DNA from 4 places in the Rahnella sp. ChDrAdgB13 genome. Region 2 is predicted to be linked to each of the others. Evidence: predicted binding sites of a transcription regulator. Region 2 holds the regulator's gene; each other region holds the start of a gene.
What was found. The regulator CRP, encoded in region 2, controls carbon source genes, mostly activating them, when cyclic AMP is high. The targets are predictions, from matches to a motif close to ATGTGANNNNNNTCACAT.
Positions count from the first base shown of each region.

Region 1: J8X26_RS06450 (YchE family NAAT transporter) is a predicted target of CRP. The motif match lies at 2,055-2,072, and genes of this name have one in related genera.
Region 3: idnD (L-idonate 5-dehydrogenase) is a predicted target of CRP. The motif match lies at 1,513-1,530, and genes of this name have one in related genera.
Region 4: aaeR (HTH-type transcriptional activator AaeR) is a predicted target of CRP. The motif match lies at 1,734-1,751, and genes of this name have one in related genera.

Region 1 is NZ_JAEMGT010000017.1:77,666-81,856, reverse strand. Features, by position in the region: gene adhE (bifunctional acetaldehyde-CoA/alcohol dehydrogenase) at 1-1,790, opposite strand, end outside; gene J8X26_RS06450 (YchE family NAAT transporter) at 2,322-2,966, shown strand; gene oppA (oligopeptide ABC transporter substrate-binding protein OppA) at 4,143-4,191, shown strand, end outside.
Region 2 is NZ_JAEMGT010000012.1:110,549-114,739, reverse strand. Features, by position in the region: gene J8X26_RS05145 (MFS transporter) at 1-227, opposite strand, end outside; gene J8X26_RS05140 (LysR substrate-binding domain-containing protein) at 432-1,343, shown strand; gene J8X26_RS05135 (OsmC family protein) at 1,345-1,752, opposite strand; gene crp (cAMP-activated global transcriptional regulator CRP) at 2,115-2,747, shown strand; gene J8X26_RS05125 (YccS/YhfK family putative transporter) at 2,809-4,191, shown strand, end outside.
Region 3 is NZ_JAEMGT010000064.1:54,192-58,382, forward strand. Features, by position in the region: gene J8X26_RS16735 (DJ-1/PfpI family protein) at 1-326, opposite strand, end outside; gene idnD (L-idonate 5-dehydrogenase) at 409-1,440, opposite strand; gene J8X26_RS16745 (benzoate/H(+) symporter BenE family transporter) at 1,574-2,776, opposite strand; gene J8X26_RS16750 (helix-turn-helix domain-containing protein) at 2,914-3,480, shown strand; gene J8X26_RS16755 (GNAT family N-acetyltransferase) at 3,509-3,961, shown strand; gene J8X26_RS16760 (GNAT family N-acetyltransferase) at 3,958-4,191, opposite strand, start outside.
Region 4 is NZ_JAEMGT010000035.1:34,050-38,240, forward strand. Features, by position in the region: gene tldD (metalloprotease TldD) at 1-723, shown strand, start outside; gene aaeR (HTH-type transcriptional activator AaeR) at 778-1,716, opposite strand; gene aaeX (p-hydroxybenzoic acid efflux pump operon protein AaeX) at 2,003-2,206, shown strand; gene aaeA (p-hydroxybenzoic acid efflux pump subunit AaeA) at 2,214-3,149, shown strand; gene aaeB (p-hydroxybenzoic acid efflux pump subunit AaeB) at 3,160-4,191, shown strand, end outside.

The DNA of each region.
Region 1 (4,191 bases), on a different contig from region 2:
GTGGTGACGGCAATCATTTTCGCTTTCACGCCCATTTTCGGGAATTTGTAGATACGTTTACGGATATCCATAAAGCGCAGCGCCAAATCTTCAAACTGAGTGTCCGGGTGTTCGTACAGAACCCACATGATCTTCGCGGCGTCCATTGGGGAACCGCCACCCAGAGCGATGATAACGTCTGGTTTGAAGGAATTCATTTGCTCAGCACCTTTACGAACGATGCTCAGAGTTGGATCCGCTTCAACTTCGAAGAACACTTCAGTTTCAATGCCGTGACCTTTCAGAACGCTGGTGATCTGGTCAGCATAGCCGTTGTTGAACAGGTAACGGTCAGTCACGATGAAAGCGCGTTTCGCTCCATCCGTTGCCACTTCTTCCAGCGCGATTGGCAGTGAGCCACGGCGGAAGTAGATTGATTTCGGAAGTTTATGCCACAACATGTTTTCTGCTCGCTTCGCTACAGTTTTCTTGTTGATCAAGTGTTTAGGACCGACGTTTTCAGAGATGGAGTTACCACCCCATGAACCGCAACCCAGCGTCAGAGACGGAGCAAGTTTGAAGTTATACAGGTCACCGATACCACCCTGTGAAGCCGGGGTGTTGATCAGGATACGTGCGGTTTTCATTTTGTTGCCAAAATAGTTCACACGTTCTGGTTGGTTGTCCTGGTCTGTGTACAGACAAGATGTGTGGCCGATACCGCCCATTTCTACCAGTTTCTCAGCTTTGTTTACCGCATCTTCGAAATCTTTAGCGCGGTACATTGCCAGGGTAGGGGACAGTTTTTCGTGTGCAAACGGTTCAGATTCGTCAACAACACTGACTTCGCCGATTAACACTTTGGTGTTAGCAGGAACTTTGATGCCGGCCATTTCAGCAATTTTCACTGCTGGCTGACCTACGATAGCAGCGTTGAGGCCACCGTTTTTAAGGATGATATCAGAAACCGCTTTCAGCTCTTTGCCCTGCAGCATGTAGCCGCCGTGGGAAGCAAAACGTTCACGAACTGCGTTATAAGCAGAATCAACGACGATAATGGACTGTTCAGAAGCACAGATTACGCCGTTATCGAAGGTTTTAGACATCAGAACAGAAGCGACAACACGTTTGATGTCGGCAGTTTCGTCAACAACAACTGGGGTGTTACCTGCACCTACACCGATCGCTGGTTTACCAGAGCTGTATGCGGCTTTAACCATGCCAGGACCACCGGTTGCCAGAATCAGGTTCAGGTCAGGGTGATGCATTAATTGGTTAGACAGTTCTACACTTGGTTCATCAATCCAGCCAATGATGTCTTTTGGTGCACCTGCAGCGATAGCGGCTTGCAGCACGATATCAGCAGCTTTGTTGGTCGCATTTTTTGCACGTGGGTGCGGGGAGAAGATGATGCCGTTACGGGTTTTCAGGCTAATAAGCGCTTTGAAAATCGCAGTAGAAGTTGGGTTGGTGGTTGGAACAATACCGCAGATCAGGCCGATTGGCTCAGCGATAGTGATGGTACCGAAAGTATCATCCTGACCCAGAATGCCACAGGTCTTTTCATCTTTGTAAGCATTGTAGATATATTCAGAGGCGAAGTGGTTTTTGATCACTTTGTCTTCGACGATACCCATTCCGGATTCTTCAACAGCCAGTTTGGCAAGGAGAATTCGAGAATCGGCAGCAGCCAGGGCGGCGGCAGCGAAAATCTTATCTACTTGTTCTTGACTGAAGTTGGCATATTCGCGCTGTGCCTTCTTGACTCGTGCTACGAGTGCGTTTAGTTCAGCGACATTTGTTACAGCCATAATGCTCTCCTGATAAAGTTAAACTCTTTTAGTAAATAATCTGCCAAAGACTAGTATAGACCTGCTATCAGTCACCGTGAGAAACTAATTAATGCTAAAGATCTCAATGTGTTGTCTTTGTCTCTTTATTTGCTCAAAGAGCTTTCAGTTGTGAAGCACCGGGTAAAGTCGATATCTTTTAAATCGCCTCTATCACTGAACGTTTTGTCTTCAAGTAACGCTGAGTGACTATGTACTGAGCTTACCTATTTGTAGGCAAGGTGAATTTGATCTGGATCACTGAATACCGATGCTGACACCATTCAGCAGTGTGTTGTTGAGAATGATTATCAAATTTACCCATGGATAATACAGTTTAGTAGCTAAAGTTATCAATAAAAAAACTCATTTTTAACAAAAGCCTTATTCACTGCCTTTATTTCTAAATCTGGTGATAAAAACTATGAAACGGCGTGGCGCCTTTACGGGGATTCCAGTACATTAGCGCCCATCAAAACCTTCTTCTGCTGGCATATTTGTGCGGAGTTCTGCGTGAGCCAATCTTTATTAGATTTTTCAGGGTATATCAAATTTTTCGTCGGCCTGTTTGCACTGGTCAACCCGGTAGGGATCTTGCCGGTCTTTATCAGCATGACCAGCTATCAGGCAGCGGCGGGACGTAATAAGACCAACATGACAGCCAACCTGTCAGTGGCCATTATTTTGTCGACGGCGCTTTTCCTTGGCGACGCGATTTTGCACCTGTTCGGGATTTCCATTGATTCGTTCCGTATTGCCGGCGGGATCCTGGTGGTGACGATAGCGATGTCGATGATCAGCGGAAAGCTGGGTGAAGATAAGCAGAACAAGCAGGAGAAATCAGAAACGGCAATCCGTGAAAATGTAGGCGTGGTTCCGCTGGCCTTGCCGCTGATGGCCGGACCGGGTGCGATAAGCTCGACGATTGTCTGGAGTTCACGGTACAACGGCTGGCAGAATCTGCTGGGGTTGACCGTTGCAATCATCTTCTTTGCATTCTGTTGCTGGCTGCTGTTCCGTGCGGCACCTTTATTAGTCCGCCTGTTAGGGCAAACCGGCATCAACGTCATTACCCGTATCATGGGTCTTTTACTGATGTCACTCGGTATTGAGTTTATCGTCACCGGTATTAAAGCTATTTTCCCCGGTTTGCTCTGATTCTTAGCCTGCAAATTCTCGCGGATACATTAACCTTATCCGTGAGAATTATTACTCCTTCTTATAATCCTGTGCATTATTATAGTGCAGCTAATGACTTAATTGAGAGCATTTGCACCCTAATGTGGCGTAAATCTACATTTCACCTTCCTTTTTAATCCAAGTCTCCATTTATTCTAATAAACTTAGCTAATTCTTCGCTAAATACCGTTATTTATTGCCCGTATTGCCGTTAATTTACCCACATCATTCTGTAAGGCTTGTGCAGGCCGTACCGAGATGTTATTAGTGTTAACACAGCAGTTAACAGCGCTTTATCCTTGAAATCATCCGATTGTTAACTGATTGTGTCAGAGCAATTCCTGAACAACCGTCTTTACAAAAAAGTGTGAGAAATACCGTATTAACTCAACATATAACAATGGGTTAAGTGCTATTTCTGATGTGAGGTCGCGGGTGTCCTTCCGGCACGCTTAACGCATAAAAGAGAATTACGTAACAAATTTGCAAAATTTATTGGCGCCCGTATCAGGCTTCTGATAATTTTCAAATCGTCTTCAAAAATGGAATTTTGTTTAGAGTCATGCTCTGAGTGAGAATGAATCTTGCCAGGCGTAGAGAGATTGAAGCAATTTCATTTGTTTTGGAGAGTGTCGTGTCATCATGCGTATCACAAAATTATCCTCGCTCGCTTTCCGTGAAAAGAAAGTCAGGCATTGAGATGACGACAATTAACAACCTTGCGTTGACTCTCCCGATTCAACAAAACAAATCTTCAGTACTTCTTCTGATTAAAATGAATGACAGCGCTTAACTGCGACGGATTTTCTATCGCCTTAATCCGGGTTAAAAGAAAATAATCGGGTGAAGTACAGAAATAACAGAATGTGATTGCCTGGTGTGCGACTGAACATTGTGAAGTTACGTACGGGGTTATCAAATGGAGTGGGATCATCCTTAACGATCCCGGAAACCGCACGGCGAATACAGCCTGACGTTTCATCAAACCTGAGATGTAGCAACATGCAGTAATAGGGGACAGCCATCTGCGGGTGGTACTACATGGGGGGCCTTTCTCGAGCAATTCGTTCCTGCTTTTGAAACCCATTGACCCAGCAAGGGTTTATCTTGCACCCGGGCGTGCAAGTTCATAATAAAAATTGGAGTTAAATAAAAATGACCAACATCACAAAAAAAAATCTGCTGGCTGCATGCATCATGGCTG
Region 2 (4,191 bases):
ATACCAAGTACTTTTTTGTAGCCGAAGCGGTCATTCATCCAGCCAGCGGGGATCTGAAACAGCGAATAGGCCAGGAAGAAAATGCCGGTGATGTAACCCAGCTGCTCTGGTTGCAGGTTAAATTCGCGCTCAATCGGCAGCAGCGCGAACCCCATTACTGTTTTGTCGATATACACCACCGCATAACCGACGAACAGCAGGAAGATCATCAGGGAACGACTTTTCATAGCGGATATCCCTTTTTGTTATCACCGCGTCAGAAGTTCTCACTGTCGGGCGAAAAGTAAAATGCGACATGCATCACGTAATCAACTGAATAACAACGTATTATTTATTCCAAATCTGAAGCTATCAGCTTTACAGGTTTGCCATAAGATGCAATTTTTGGGCGGGTGATGCTTTTTACTGATAGGGCTTTCAAGCGAGGCGACATGCGTTATTTACCGAAATTGCAGCAACTCAAGGTTTTCCAGCAGGTTATCCGCAGCGGCAGTATTCGCGGCGCGGCGCGGGCGATGAATCAGTCGCAGCCCGCGGTCAGTAGAACCTTGCGGGAACTGGAACAAACGCTTGAAACTCAGCTTATCGTGCGCGGCAATCAGGGCATGGCGCTGACGGAAACCGGCCGTGCCTTTGCGCAGCGCATGCAGTTTATTCTCGAAGAACTTGAACGCGCGGCGGATGAGATCCGGCAGATTAATCAGTATTCGCAGGGTTCGGTGGCTATCGGGTTTTCATCACTGCTGGCGCTGACGGTATTTCCGGCCCTTAGTGAAGCGTTCAAAACGCAATTTCCCCAGTCCAAACTGCTGATTAAAGAAGGCCAGCTTTCGACGCTGTTACCGGCGCTGCGTGAAGGGAAACTCGATTTTGCCGTCGGGACCGCCGGGCCGGGTTTTCCGCTGGAAGATTTGGTGCGTGAGCCGCTGTTTAGCGCCCCTTTTGGTGTGATTGCGCGGCAAGGCCATCCGCTGGCAGATGCCACCACGCTCGACGAATTGCAGTGCGCGCGCTGGGTGTTGCCGGAAACGGATATGGGTTACTACCAGCAGATTCAGCTTTCGATGAACGGCTTTAACGCACCAGCCGGGGAAACGCCGGTAAGAACGGATTCGGTAGTGTGCGGGCTGAATATGGTGTTGCAGTCGGATTATCTGACGATTGTGGCGAAGGCCATGCGCGCGCCGTTCGGCTTACAGGACAGGCTTTGCCTGCTCAATATCGATACGCTGCCGGAAGCGGAATATTGCGTGCTCTATTCGCAGAAATCGCCGCTGACGTTTGCCGCGCGGCGATTTCTGGATTTACTGCGAAGTCAGTGCCAGTCGTATCACTGGTCGTGACTTATTCGGCGTTCACTACTTCAAAACTGTGGGTGATTGTCGCGGCTTTGCCCAGCATCAGGGAAACGGAGCAATATTTTTCCGCAGACAGGCTGACTGCGCGTTCCACAATTTTATCCGTCAGGTCTTTGCCGGTGACGATGAAATGCAGGTTGATGTGCGTGAACAGACGCGGTGCTTCTTCGCGGCGCTGAGACGTCAGTTTCACTTCGCAGTCACGCACGTCGTTGCGGCCTTTTTGCAAAATAGACACTACATCAATCGCGCTGCAACCGCCCGCCGACATCAGCAACATTTCCATCGGGCTCGGGGCTTTGTCGCCCGCATTACCATCCATTGTGATCTGATGGCCCGACGCTGACTCACCTAAAAACGTCAGCCCTTCTACCCATTTTACGCGTGCGTGCATGTGCTCTTCTCCCGGTGGATAAATTCGTCAAATTTTCCCCTCAGACTACCCTTTCACCCAAAAACTGGCAACGTAACCCGATCGCCATCATGCTGAAGCGAGACAACAGAAGACAGCATTGCAAACCTGTGTTACAAACAAAGCCGAAACATACTTTCCAGTAAATTGCGGTGACGGTTTTTGCGGTTTAAGAACAGAACCCACGGTGTTAACAGCAATAATCAGGCTGTTTCACTCCGACATCCGCTTGCAGCATTTCTGGGGAGTTATATGCTGAAAGGGCGCTTTTTAAAGTAAGTGCCGTACAGGGAACTCTGAGCCCTGTGATTTTGGGCAGCGATAACAACAGAGGATAATAGCAAATGGTTCTCGGCAAGCCACAAACAGACCCGACTCTCGAATGGTTCCTGTCTCACTGTCATATACATAAGTATCCTTCTAAAAGTACGCTGATTCACCAAGGTGAAAAAGCCGAAACGCTGTACTACATCGTGAAAGGGTCGGTTGCCGTCCTGATTAAAGATGAAGAAGGCAAAGAAATGATACTGTCATACCTTAACCAAGGTGACTTCATCGGCGAGCTGGGACTCTTCGAAGAAGGGCAGGAACGCAGTGCCTGGGTGCGTGCTAAAACTGCCTGCGAAGTGGCTGAAATTTCTTATAAAAAATTCCGCCAGCTGATTCAGGTAAACCCGGATATTCTGATGCGTCTTTCCGCGCAGATGGCAAACCGTCTGCAAGTGACGTCAGAGAAAGTCGGCAATCTTGCCTTCCTCGACGTAACAGGCCGTATCGCGCAAACTTTGCTTAATCTGGCTAAACAGCCTGATGCAATGACCCATCCGGACGGGATGCAAATCAAGATCACCCGTCAGGAAATCGGCCAAATCGTCGGTTGTTCACGTGAAACAGTCGGACGTATTCTCAAAATGTTGGAAGATCAAAGCCTGATCTCCGCACACGGTAAAACGATTGTCGTTTACGGCACACGTTAATCCCTCAGAAATTGGCGCGACAGCTAACTGTCGCGCCTTTTTTATGGGCTAAGCTTTATCCATGACGCTATGGCGAAGACTGTTCTATCATCCCGAAGTTAACTACGCGCTGCGCCAGACGCTGGTGTTGTGCCTGCCTGTTGGCATTTGCTGGCTTTTTGGCAATCTGCAAATGGGTCTGCTGTTTTCCCTGTGCCCGGCCTGCTGCAATGTCGCGGGTCTGGATACGCCACACAAACGCTTTTTCAAACGTCTGATGGTCGGCGGCACGCTTTTTGCCCTGAGCAGCATTCTGCTGCAAGTGATGCTGGAAAGCTGGCACATTCCCCTGCCGCTCATCATGCTGTCGCTGGCGTTACTGCTGGGCGTGACCGGTGAAATCAGCCCGCTGCATGCGCGTCTGTTGCCCGGTGCGCTGGTGGCGACCATCTTCACGCTGAGCATGGTGGGTCTGCGCCCGATGTGGCAAGCTCCGGCGCTGTTCGCCGCAGGCACCGCCTGGTACGGTATCTTTAACTGGGCGTGGTTTCGTATTTCAAAAGAACAACCGATGCGCGAAACCCTCAGCCAGCTCTATCTGCAACTGGCAGATTACTTCGAGGCGAAATACAGCCTGCTGACGCAACACACCGATCCTGAAACCGCGCTACCGCCACTGCTGGCGCGTCAGCAACAGGTTATCGATCTGATTGCCCTGCTTTATCAGCAACTGCACATGCTGCCGCAACACGGACATCATCATCACCATAAGCGACTGTTCCAGCGTTTTCAGGTCGCACTCGATTTGCAGGAACACATCACGGTGAGCCTGCATCAGCCGGAAGAAGTGCAAAAGCTGGTGGAAGAAAGCCACGCCGAAGCGGTTATACGACGTAATGCGCAGGTGATCTCCGCCCGTCTGCGGGTCATCGCTGATGACATTCTTTATCACCGTTTATCCGGGCGATTTACGATGGCCAACGAACTGGCCGCGCTGGAGAAAATAGCCGCGCGCAATCCGGAGAATCCGGTCGGTCAATTTTGCTATTACCATTTCAGCCGCATTGCGCGTTTATTGCGGACACAACGTCCGCTGTACCGACGCGATCTGATGAACACTCAGCCCCGCTTACCTTTCTGGCCGGCGTTGAAAAGTTATCTTTCCTTTAAATCGGTCGCGCTGCGCAATGCTGCCCGGCTTGGCATCATCCTGGCGATTGGCAGCAGCCTTGGTCTGTTTTTCAATCTGCCCAAGCCCTACTGGATTTTGCTGACCATCATGCTGGTCAGCCAGAACGGCTATAACGCCACGCGCGTACGTATCCAGCACCGTGCGCTGGGGACGCTGGCCGGATTACTGATTGCATCCGGATTGCTGAAGCTGGAATTACCCGAAAGCACCACGTTGCTCTGCATGCTGCTGATTACTTTGTTGTCCTACACGGTTTTACGCAAAAACTACGGG
Region 3 (4,191 bases), on a different contig from region 2:
CACAGCGGGCAAATCAGTTTTCCAGCTTCGTCATGACGGCGGACAAATTCCACGACATCTTTGCTGGCCGCCAGCGCCACCGAGCCTTCCGGGCCGCCGGGCATCACCACCGCGTCATACAAACGATCGCCCTGTGCGCTCAGCAATTCATTGGCCTGCATCTGAATGCCGTGGTAAGTGCGCAGCGTCAGGCTTTTCTGGCAGGCCAGCGTAGTGACCTGAATTTCCAGCCGCTCGAGAATATCGAGCACAATCACCGCTTCGCCTTCTTCAAATCCGTCGGCCAGCAGCAGCGCGACCTGCTTTTTCGCGTTATCCTTCACCATAATGCAAATGTCCTCTGAGGATGAAAATCGGAGGACATCATAAAATGAAGCGATGTTTTGATATTGTGAATCCGTCAGCAGACTAGAAAACCAGCTGAACTTTCGATGCTTTGGATTTATCCATTGCATAGTCCAGTGCTTCCACCAGACTTTCCTGCGGGAATTCCGCTGACAGTAACGGCATCGGATCGACGGTTTTATTCGCCAGCCATTCCACCGCCGTATTAAATTCCCCGGTGAAACGGAAGCTGCCGACCCAGTTAATTTCTTTGGCAATCAGAATCATCAGCGGGAATTCATTCACCACGGGCCCCATGCCGACCTGCACCAGTGTGCCGCGTGCGCGGGTGACTTCCAGACAGCGGCGGATAGAAGAAGGATGGCCGGAGGCGTCAAAGGAGACATCGAAGAAACCTTTTTCGGCCTGATATTCGCTGAAATCACCCTGCGCGGCGTCCAGCGCTTTGCTTGCGCCAACGGCCAGTGCCAGCGTGCGGCAACGTTCGCTCGGATCCGTTACCACGATTTGTGCTGCACCTTTGGCTTTAGCGGCCAGCACGATCAGGCAGCCAATCGGACCGACGCCGGAAACAAACACCGTTTTGCCGTGAATATCCCCGGCCTGATTGACCGCGTGGATTGCTACCGCAAGCGGTTCGGCGAACACCATCAGCCGGTCGCTGACCTGATTGTCGTAAGGAATACACTGTTCGCTGTCGACGATTTTATATTGCGTAAATGCGCCGTTGATGTGCGGGAAATACATCGCGCTGCCAAAGAATTTCATGGTGGTGCACTGGTTTTCATCACCGGAAAGGCAATATTTGCAGGCCTTGCATGGCTTGCTGGGGTTCAGCGCGACTTTCTGGCCCGGCTGCAAATTTGGGTTGTCAGATTTCTCCACCACACCCACTACTTCATGCCCGAGCACCATCGCCTCGCGTACTTTGAAATCACCGACGGCACCGTGTTCGTAGTAATGCAGGTCGGAACCGCAGATGCCGCCACGGGTGATTTTTACCAGCGTGCCCTGGCCTGTGTAGTCGATGGTCTGGCCGATCACCGAGACGTCTTTTTTCCCGGTTACGACGCAGGATTGAGTGGCAATTGTCATGGAATTCTCGCTCTTTAAAGGGGGCATTTTTGGCCTGATGGCTCCCAGTAAAGAGCGTTTGGACGGCGGAAAATGTGACCACCGTCACTTTGTTTCGTGTTACGAAAACCTGTTACCCATAACTTGAACGGACTCAACCTTTCGCGGGCGGTTGCGCCTTGTTACGCGCAGGAATACTGAGGATCAGATGCGAGATCACGCCGCCGGTTAAGCCCCAGAACGCCGAACCCACGCCGAGTAATGTCACGCCGGACGCGGTGATCAGAAACGTGATAATCGCTGCGTCACGCTGACGTTCATTTTCCAGCGCCCGGTATAAACTCCCGGCAATAGTGCCGAGCAGTGCCAGCCCGGCGATAGTATGAATAAGCGCGGGAGGTAGCGCGGTAAACACCAGGCCGATCGAACCCCCAAACACACCGGCAATCAGGTAGAAAATCCCGGCGGAGACGGCGGCCATGTAGCGCTTTTTCGGATCCGGGTGGATATCTTCACCCATACAAATTGCGGCGGTAATGGCGGCGATACAAACGGTAAATCCGCCGAACGGTGCCAGAATTAACGCGGTGAGCGCGGTCCACGAAATCAGCGGCGAAACGGGCAGGTGATAGCCGTGCGCTTTCAGCGTGGCGATACCTGGTGCATTTTGTGACGCCATGGTCACCACGAAAAACGGAATGCCGATGCCGATAATGGAAGGCCACGTAAAATGCGGCATCACAAATGCCGGCGCGGCAAACGTCATGGTCTGGCCGTGCAGCGCAATATCACCTTGTAAGCCGGCGACGATCAGCCCGGCAATCAGCGCAAGCACCACCGCATAGCGTGGCAGGGCGCGTTTCGCCAGCAGATAAACCAGACACATCGTGCCCGCCAGCGCGAAATTACTTTGCAGCGAGGTAAACGCATTCAGCCCGAAACGCAGCAGAATGCCGCCCAGCATCGCAGCCGAAAGCGCCTGCGGAATGTAATGCATCAGTCTGGCGAACAAGCCGGTCACGCCGCACAGCAGGATCAGACCGGTGGCAAATACAAACACGCCAATGGCCTCGTTAATCGACGTGCCGGGCAGACTGGTGACGAGTAACGCTGCGCCGGGCGTCGACCATGCGGTCACGACCGGCGTGCGGTAATACAGCGAAAGTCCGATGCTCGTCACGCCCATTCCCAGACCCAGCATGCTCAGCCAGCCACCGATTTGTGGCGCGCTGGTACCCGCCGCTTCAGCTGCCTGAAAGATAATTGCCGCGGAGCTGGTATAGCCGACTAAAACTGCGACAAATCCGGCTATCACCGCCGAAAAAGTGACATCCTGCAAACTGATACGCATGGTCATTTGTGAAAATCCTTCGGGTTAGCGGACGCTGGCGGTATGCTGTTGTGCGTTATAGCGCACATATGATGCGCTCAAGATATCACTGTGCGTTATAACGCACAATCGCGATGAACGATCATCGTCGCAGAGGAGACACAATGCAGGAACTTACCCGCCATATTGGCAGTCAGCTGAAAGCCGTGCGCAGCGAACGCGGATGGAGTCTCACTCAGGCGGCAGAAAAAACCGGCGTCAGTAAGGCCATGCTCGGGCAAATTGAACGCGGCGAATCCAGTCCGACCGTGGCGACTTTATGGAAAATCGCCAGCGGGCTGAATGTCTCGTTTTCAGAGTTTCTCGAAACACCGCCGGAGCAATCTGCCGCGCTGCATCGCCACGGGTTGCTGACCACGTTTAACAGCGACACTTCAGGAATGCGCGTCGTGCCGTTATTCCCCTACGACACGACTTTGCGCATGGATATGTTTGTTATCGATCTCGAACCCGGCGGTTGCAGCGAGTCTACGCCTCATGAAGCCGGTGTTATCGAGCATGTGATTGTGATTGAGGGCGAACTGACGCTGACCGTGGATGGCGTGACCCGCGTACTGAGCGCCGGAGAAGCGCTGCGGTTTGCGGCGGATTGCGCGCACGCATACCGCAATAAGAGTGAACATTCCGTGCGTTTCCACGACCTGATACATTATCCGCAGTCCCGCCCGTAACGATTTCATTTACTGAGGAGAATGACCGATGAGCCAGCCGCAAGATGTTGTTATCCGTCCGTTAACGCCTGCCGACCGCGAAGGTTGGGAAAATTTGTGGCGCGGTTATCTGGATTTTTACCAGTCGGAGCTGGATCCGGCGCAGTTTGATTTCACGTTCCGGCGGTTGTCGGATCCTGACTATGACGGCATGTTTGGCTATGTGGCGGAATATCAGGGGAGGCTGGTCGGGCTGGTGAATTGCCTGAATCACGATCACGGCTGGCACATGAATCAGGTGGTGTATTTGCAGGATTTATACGTCGATGAGTCCGCGCGCAAACTGGGTATCGGGCAGAAACTGATTGAAGTGGTCTACGCTCATGCTGACAAAAACGAAAAAGCCAACGTGTACTGGATGACGCAGACCACCAATTACACCGCGCGCCAGCTTTATGACCGCGTGGGTAAACCGACTAACTTTATGAAATACATCCGCTAAAGCGGTTTACGCATATTCATTTTTGTCGTGACATAACCCAGGCTGGCATAAAGTGCCTGCGCGCCGGGATTGCTGGCGAAAACGTTCAGCTCAATCGCCACGCTGCCCAGCTCGCGCAGGTGTTCTTCCATCAGCCGGAACGCCGCGATGGCATGTCCCTGACGACGAAATTGCGGATAAACCGTCAGTTCATACACGAAAGCGCTGCGCACGCCGTAGCGTTCAATATT
Region 4 (4,191 bases), on a different contig from region 2:
GCGGCACCTGCGGGCGGCATGCCTGTGGTACTCGGCGCGGGCTGGCCGGGCGTGCTGTTGCACGAAGCGGTCGGGCATGGCCTCGAAGGCGATTTCAACCGTCGCGGAACGTCAGTCTTCAGTGGCCAGATGGGTAAACTCGTGGCTTCTGAGCTGTGCACGGTTGTTGATGACGGCACAATGCCAGGCCTGCGCGGCTCGCTGGCCATCGACGATGAAGGCGTGCCGGGGCAATACAACGTGCTTATCGAAAACGGCGTGCTGAAAGGCTACATGCAGGACAAACTGAACGCGCGTCTGATGGGCGTTGCGCCAACCGGTAATGGCCGTCGCGAATCCTATGCGCACCTGCCAATGCCGCGTATGACCAATACCTACATGCTGGCCGGGAAATCAACGCCGGAAGATATTATCAGCAGCGTGGAATACGGCTTGTATGCACCGAATTTCGGCGGCGGTCAGGTCGACATTACCTCCGGCAAATTCGTGTTCTCCACCTCTGAAGCCTATCTGATTGAAAAAGGCCGCATCACCAAACCGGTGAAAGGCGCCACGCTGATTGGCTCCGGGATCGAAGCGATGCAGCAGATTTCCATGGTGGGCAACGATCTGGCCATCGATAAAGGCGTGGGCGTGTGCGGTAAAGAAGGTCAGAGCCTTCCGGTCGGCGTCGGTCAGCCAACCCTGAAGCTGGATAATCTGACGGTGGGCGGTACGGCGTAACCTCAGGTTTTTCAGCGATTAGCCTCCCTTTGCGGGAGGCTATTTATTTCCTGCCTAATTCCACTGCGTCACTTTCTTACCCTGCCGGTAACCCTGATACACCTTACTCACCCGTTTGAAATAATCCGTCAGATAATCAATGCAGACCTGCACTTTCAGCGGGAGTTTGTCTTTTTCCGTGTACAGCGCGTACACCGGGCGCGGATCGGACTGGTAGCTTCTGAATAAAATTTCTACTTCGCCGGCATTAATTTCCTCAATCACCCACATCAGCGGGACATACGCAATGCCAACACCCGCTTTCAGCCAGCGGATCATGGTCTGCGAATCGTTGGTGACGAAACGCCCTTGCGGCGTGATGCGCGTCGAAATGCCTTCCGGTGCGATCAGTTCAAATTCACTGTCGGGACGCACGCTGTATTCCAGCCAAGAGAAATTCACCATATCGGCAGGTTTTTCCGGCGTACCGTGCTGCGCCAGATAGCTGCGTGCCGCACACACCACCATCGGCATGGACCCTAATCGGGTGCAAAACAGGCTGGAATCCTGCAACGCACCGACGCGGATCACGACATCCAGCCCGTCGGCGATTAAATCGGGCGCGGGAATGCCGGTGACCAGATTCACCGTCAGGCCGGGATATTCGCCGAGCATTTCGGCGGTCATGGCAGCAAGAACATTTTGTGCCATTGTCGATGAGCTGCCGATGCGCAAAGTGCCGGTCGGCGTGTTATTGAAGGCATACAACTGTTCATGCACTTCACGCACGTCATGCAGCATTTTCCGGCATCCCTGATAGTAAAGCTTTCCGGCTTCTGTCAGGCCGATACTGCGGGTGCTGCGGTTTAGTAATTTGATTTGTAAGTCATTTTCCAGCTTTGAAATGGTCTGGCTGATGGCGGAAACGCTCATGTCGAGGCGTCGTGCGGCGGCGGTAAAAGAACCGCTTTCCACGACCTGAGCGAATATCGACATGCGTTTTAATCGATCCATTGTTAACTCTGGCTTAAAAGTGATTTAGATCACAGAACGTTGATTACTTGATAATAAGCACGCTAATATACTCGTCCGGGCGATAAAACTCAGGTTTCTGATTTCCTGAATCAATGCTTACCTTCGCACACTTCCCTGGCAACCCCACAGTTTCATTGAGCACTTCCCAGTGAATTATTTATCTCCGGGGACGCGTGGCATTGCCTAAAATAATGAATAATGCGTGCGCGGGACGAGCAGATCTGCCCGCCGTCACTGCTGCTGGTAATAATGTAAGGAATTTTTGATGAGTTTGCTTCCGGTAATGGTGATTTTCGGATTGTCGTTTCCACCGGTATTTTTTGAAATACTGCTGGCGCTGGTGGTGTTTTTCCTGCTCCGGCGGATATTACAACCGACTGGTATTTATGACTTTGTCTGGCATCCGGCTTTGTTTAACACAGCATTATATTGCTGTCTTTTTTACCTGATTTCCCGCTTGTTCGTCTGAGGCCGTTGTGAAAAATTTCTCTATAAAAATAATACGTTATGCAATTACGCTGATTCTTGTCGTTCTGGCTGTCATCGCAATCTTCAGAGCCTGGGCGTTCTATACGGAATCTCCGTGGACCCGTGATGCCAAATTTACCGCTGACGTTGTGTCGATTGCGCCGGATGTGACCGGTTTAATCACTGACGTGCCGGTGATTGATAATCAGCTGGTGACCAAAGGTCAGGTGCTGTTCAAAATTGACCAGCCGCGTTATCAGCAGGCGCTGGACGAAGCGAGTGCTGACGTCGCTTATTATCAGGCGCTGGCCGCCGAGAAAAAACGCGAAGCCGGACGCCGTGTGAAACTGGGCGTTCAGGCAATGTCGCAGGAAGAAATTGATCAGGCGAACAACGTACTGCAAACCGCGCAGCATCAGCTGGCAAAAGCGCAGGCCGCGCGCGATCTGGCGGTACTGGATTTAGAGCGTACCGTGGTTGTCGCACCGGCGGATGGCTGGGTCACTAACCTCACGGTTCATCCCGGCAACTACATTAACCGGGGTTCGACCGCCGTGGCGCTGGTGAAGAAAAACTCTTTCTACATTCTGGCGTATCTGGAAGAAACTAAATTGCCGGGCCTGAAAAAAGGTGACCGTGCGGAAATTACTCCGCTGGGCAGTAACCGCATTATGCACGGCACGGTAGACAGCGTCGCTGCTGCGGTCACCAACAGCTCATCTTCGGCGGCGACCAATGGTCTGGCGACTATCGACAGCAACCTGGAATGGGTGCGCCTGGCGCAGCGCGTGCCGGTGAAAATCGTGCTCGACGATAAAGACCAGCAGCATCCGTACCCGGCGGGGACGACGGCCACCGTCGTAATTACCGGCAGTCATGATCGTAAACGAGATGAAGGTTCTCCGTTCCTTCGTCTCCTGCATCGCCTGAGAGAGTTTGGTTAAGGCCGGAAAGATGAATAGCGTACTTATCCCGCGCATACGTTTTGCCTGCAAGCTGACGTTCGCGATCCTCGGCGCTCTGGTTCTCGGGTTTTATCTGCAACTCGAGACCCCGCGCTGGTCGGCCATGACCGCCGCCATTGTGACCTCCGGCCCTGCGCTGGTGGCGGGCGGCGAACCTTTTGCCGGTGCTATTCGTCACCGTGGTTTCCTGCGCGTTATCGGGACGTTTATCGGCTGTATCGCGGCTCTGGTGATTGTTATCGCCACCGCCCGCGCGCCGGTCGTGATGCTGCTTTTATGCTGTATATGGGCGGGCATCTGCACCTGGTGGTCTTCACTGGTGCGCATTGAAAACTCCTATGCGCTGGGGCTGGCGGGTTATACCGCGCTGATTATCGTGGTGACTTCCGCCAGCGCACCGTTACAGACACCGCAGTTTGCCGTTGAGCGTTGCAGCGAAATCGTGATCGGTATTTGCTGCGCCATCGTGGCTGATCTGCTGTTTTCTCCGCGTTCCATCAAAAAAGATATCGACCGCGCCGTCAGTCAGCTGATGTTGGATCAGTTTGCGCTGATGCGGATTTGCGTGAATGTCGGCTCCAAAGAAGATATCGACAAATCCTGGAATAATCTGGTCAAAAGCACCACAGCGCTAAACGGTATGCGCGGCAGCCTGATGATGGAATCATCGCGCTGGCAGCGTTGCAATCAGCGTCTGAAGGCGCTGCACAGCACCTCGCTGAGCATGATTACCCAGGCCTGTGAAACCTATCTGATTATGCAGGACACGCCGGAAAGGCTTTCTCCCGAGCTGAAAGCGTTATTTGCTGAACCGGCAGAAACCGTTGCGGATGTTCACCGTCGCCTGAAACAGCTGCGCCAGATTATTACCGGCATGCACAGCGATAACGTACTGGTGACGCTCAGCGCCTGGGCCGGGGCAGGGACCCGTGCGCTGTTGCTGATGAAAGGTGTTCAGACCAACAGCAGCATCAGCAGCATTGAAAGCGGCGTGCTGGAAGGCGAAGTGGTAGTGCGTCCG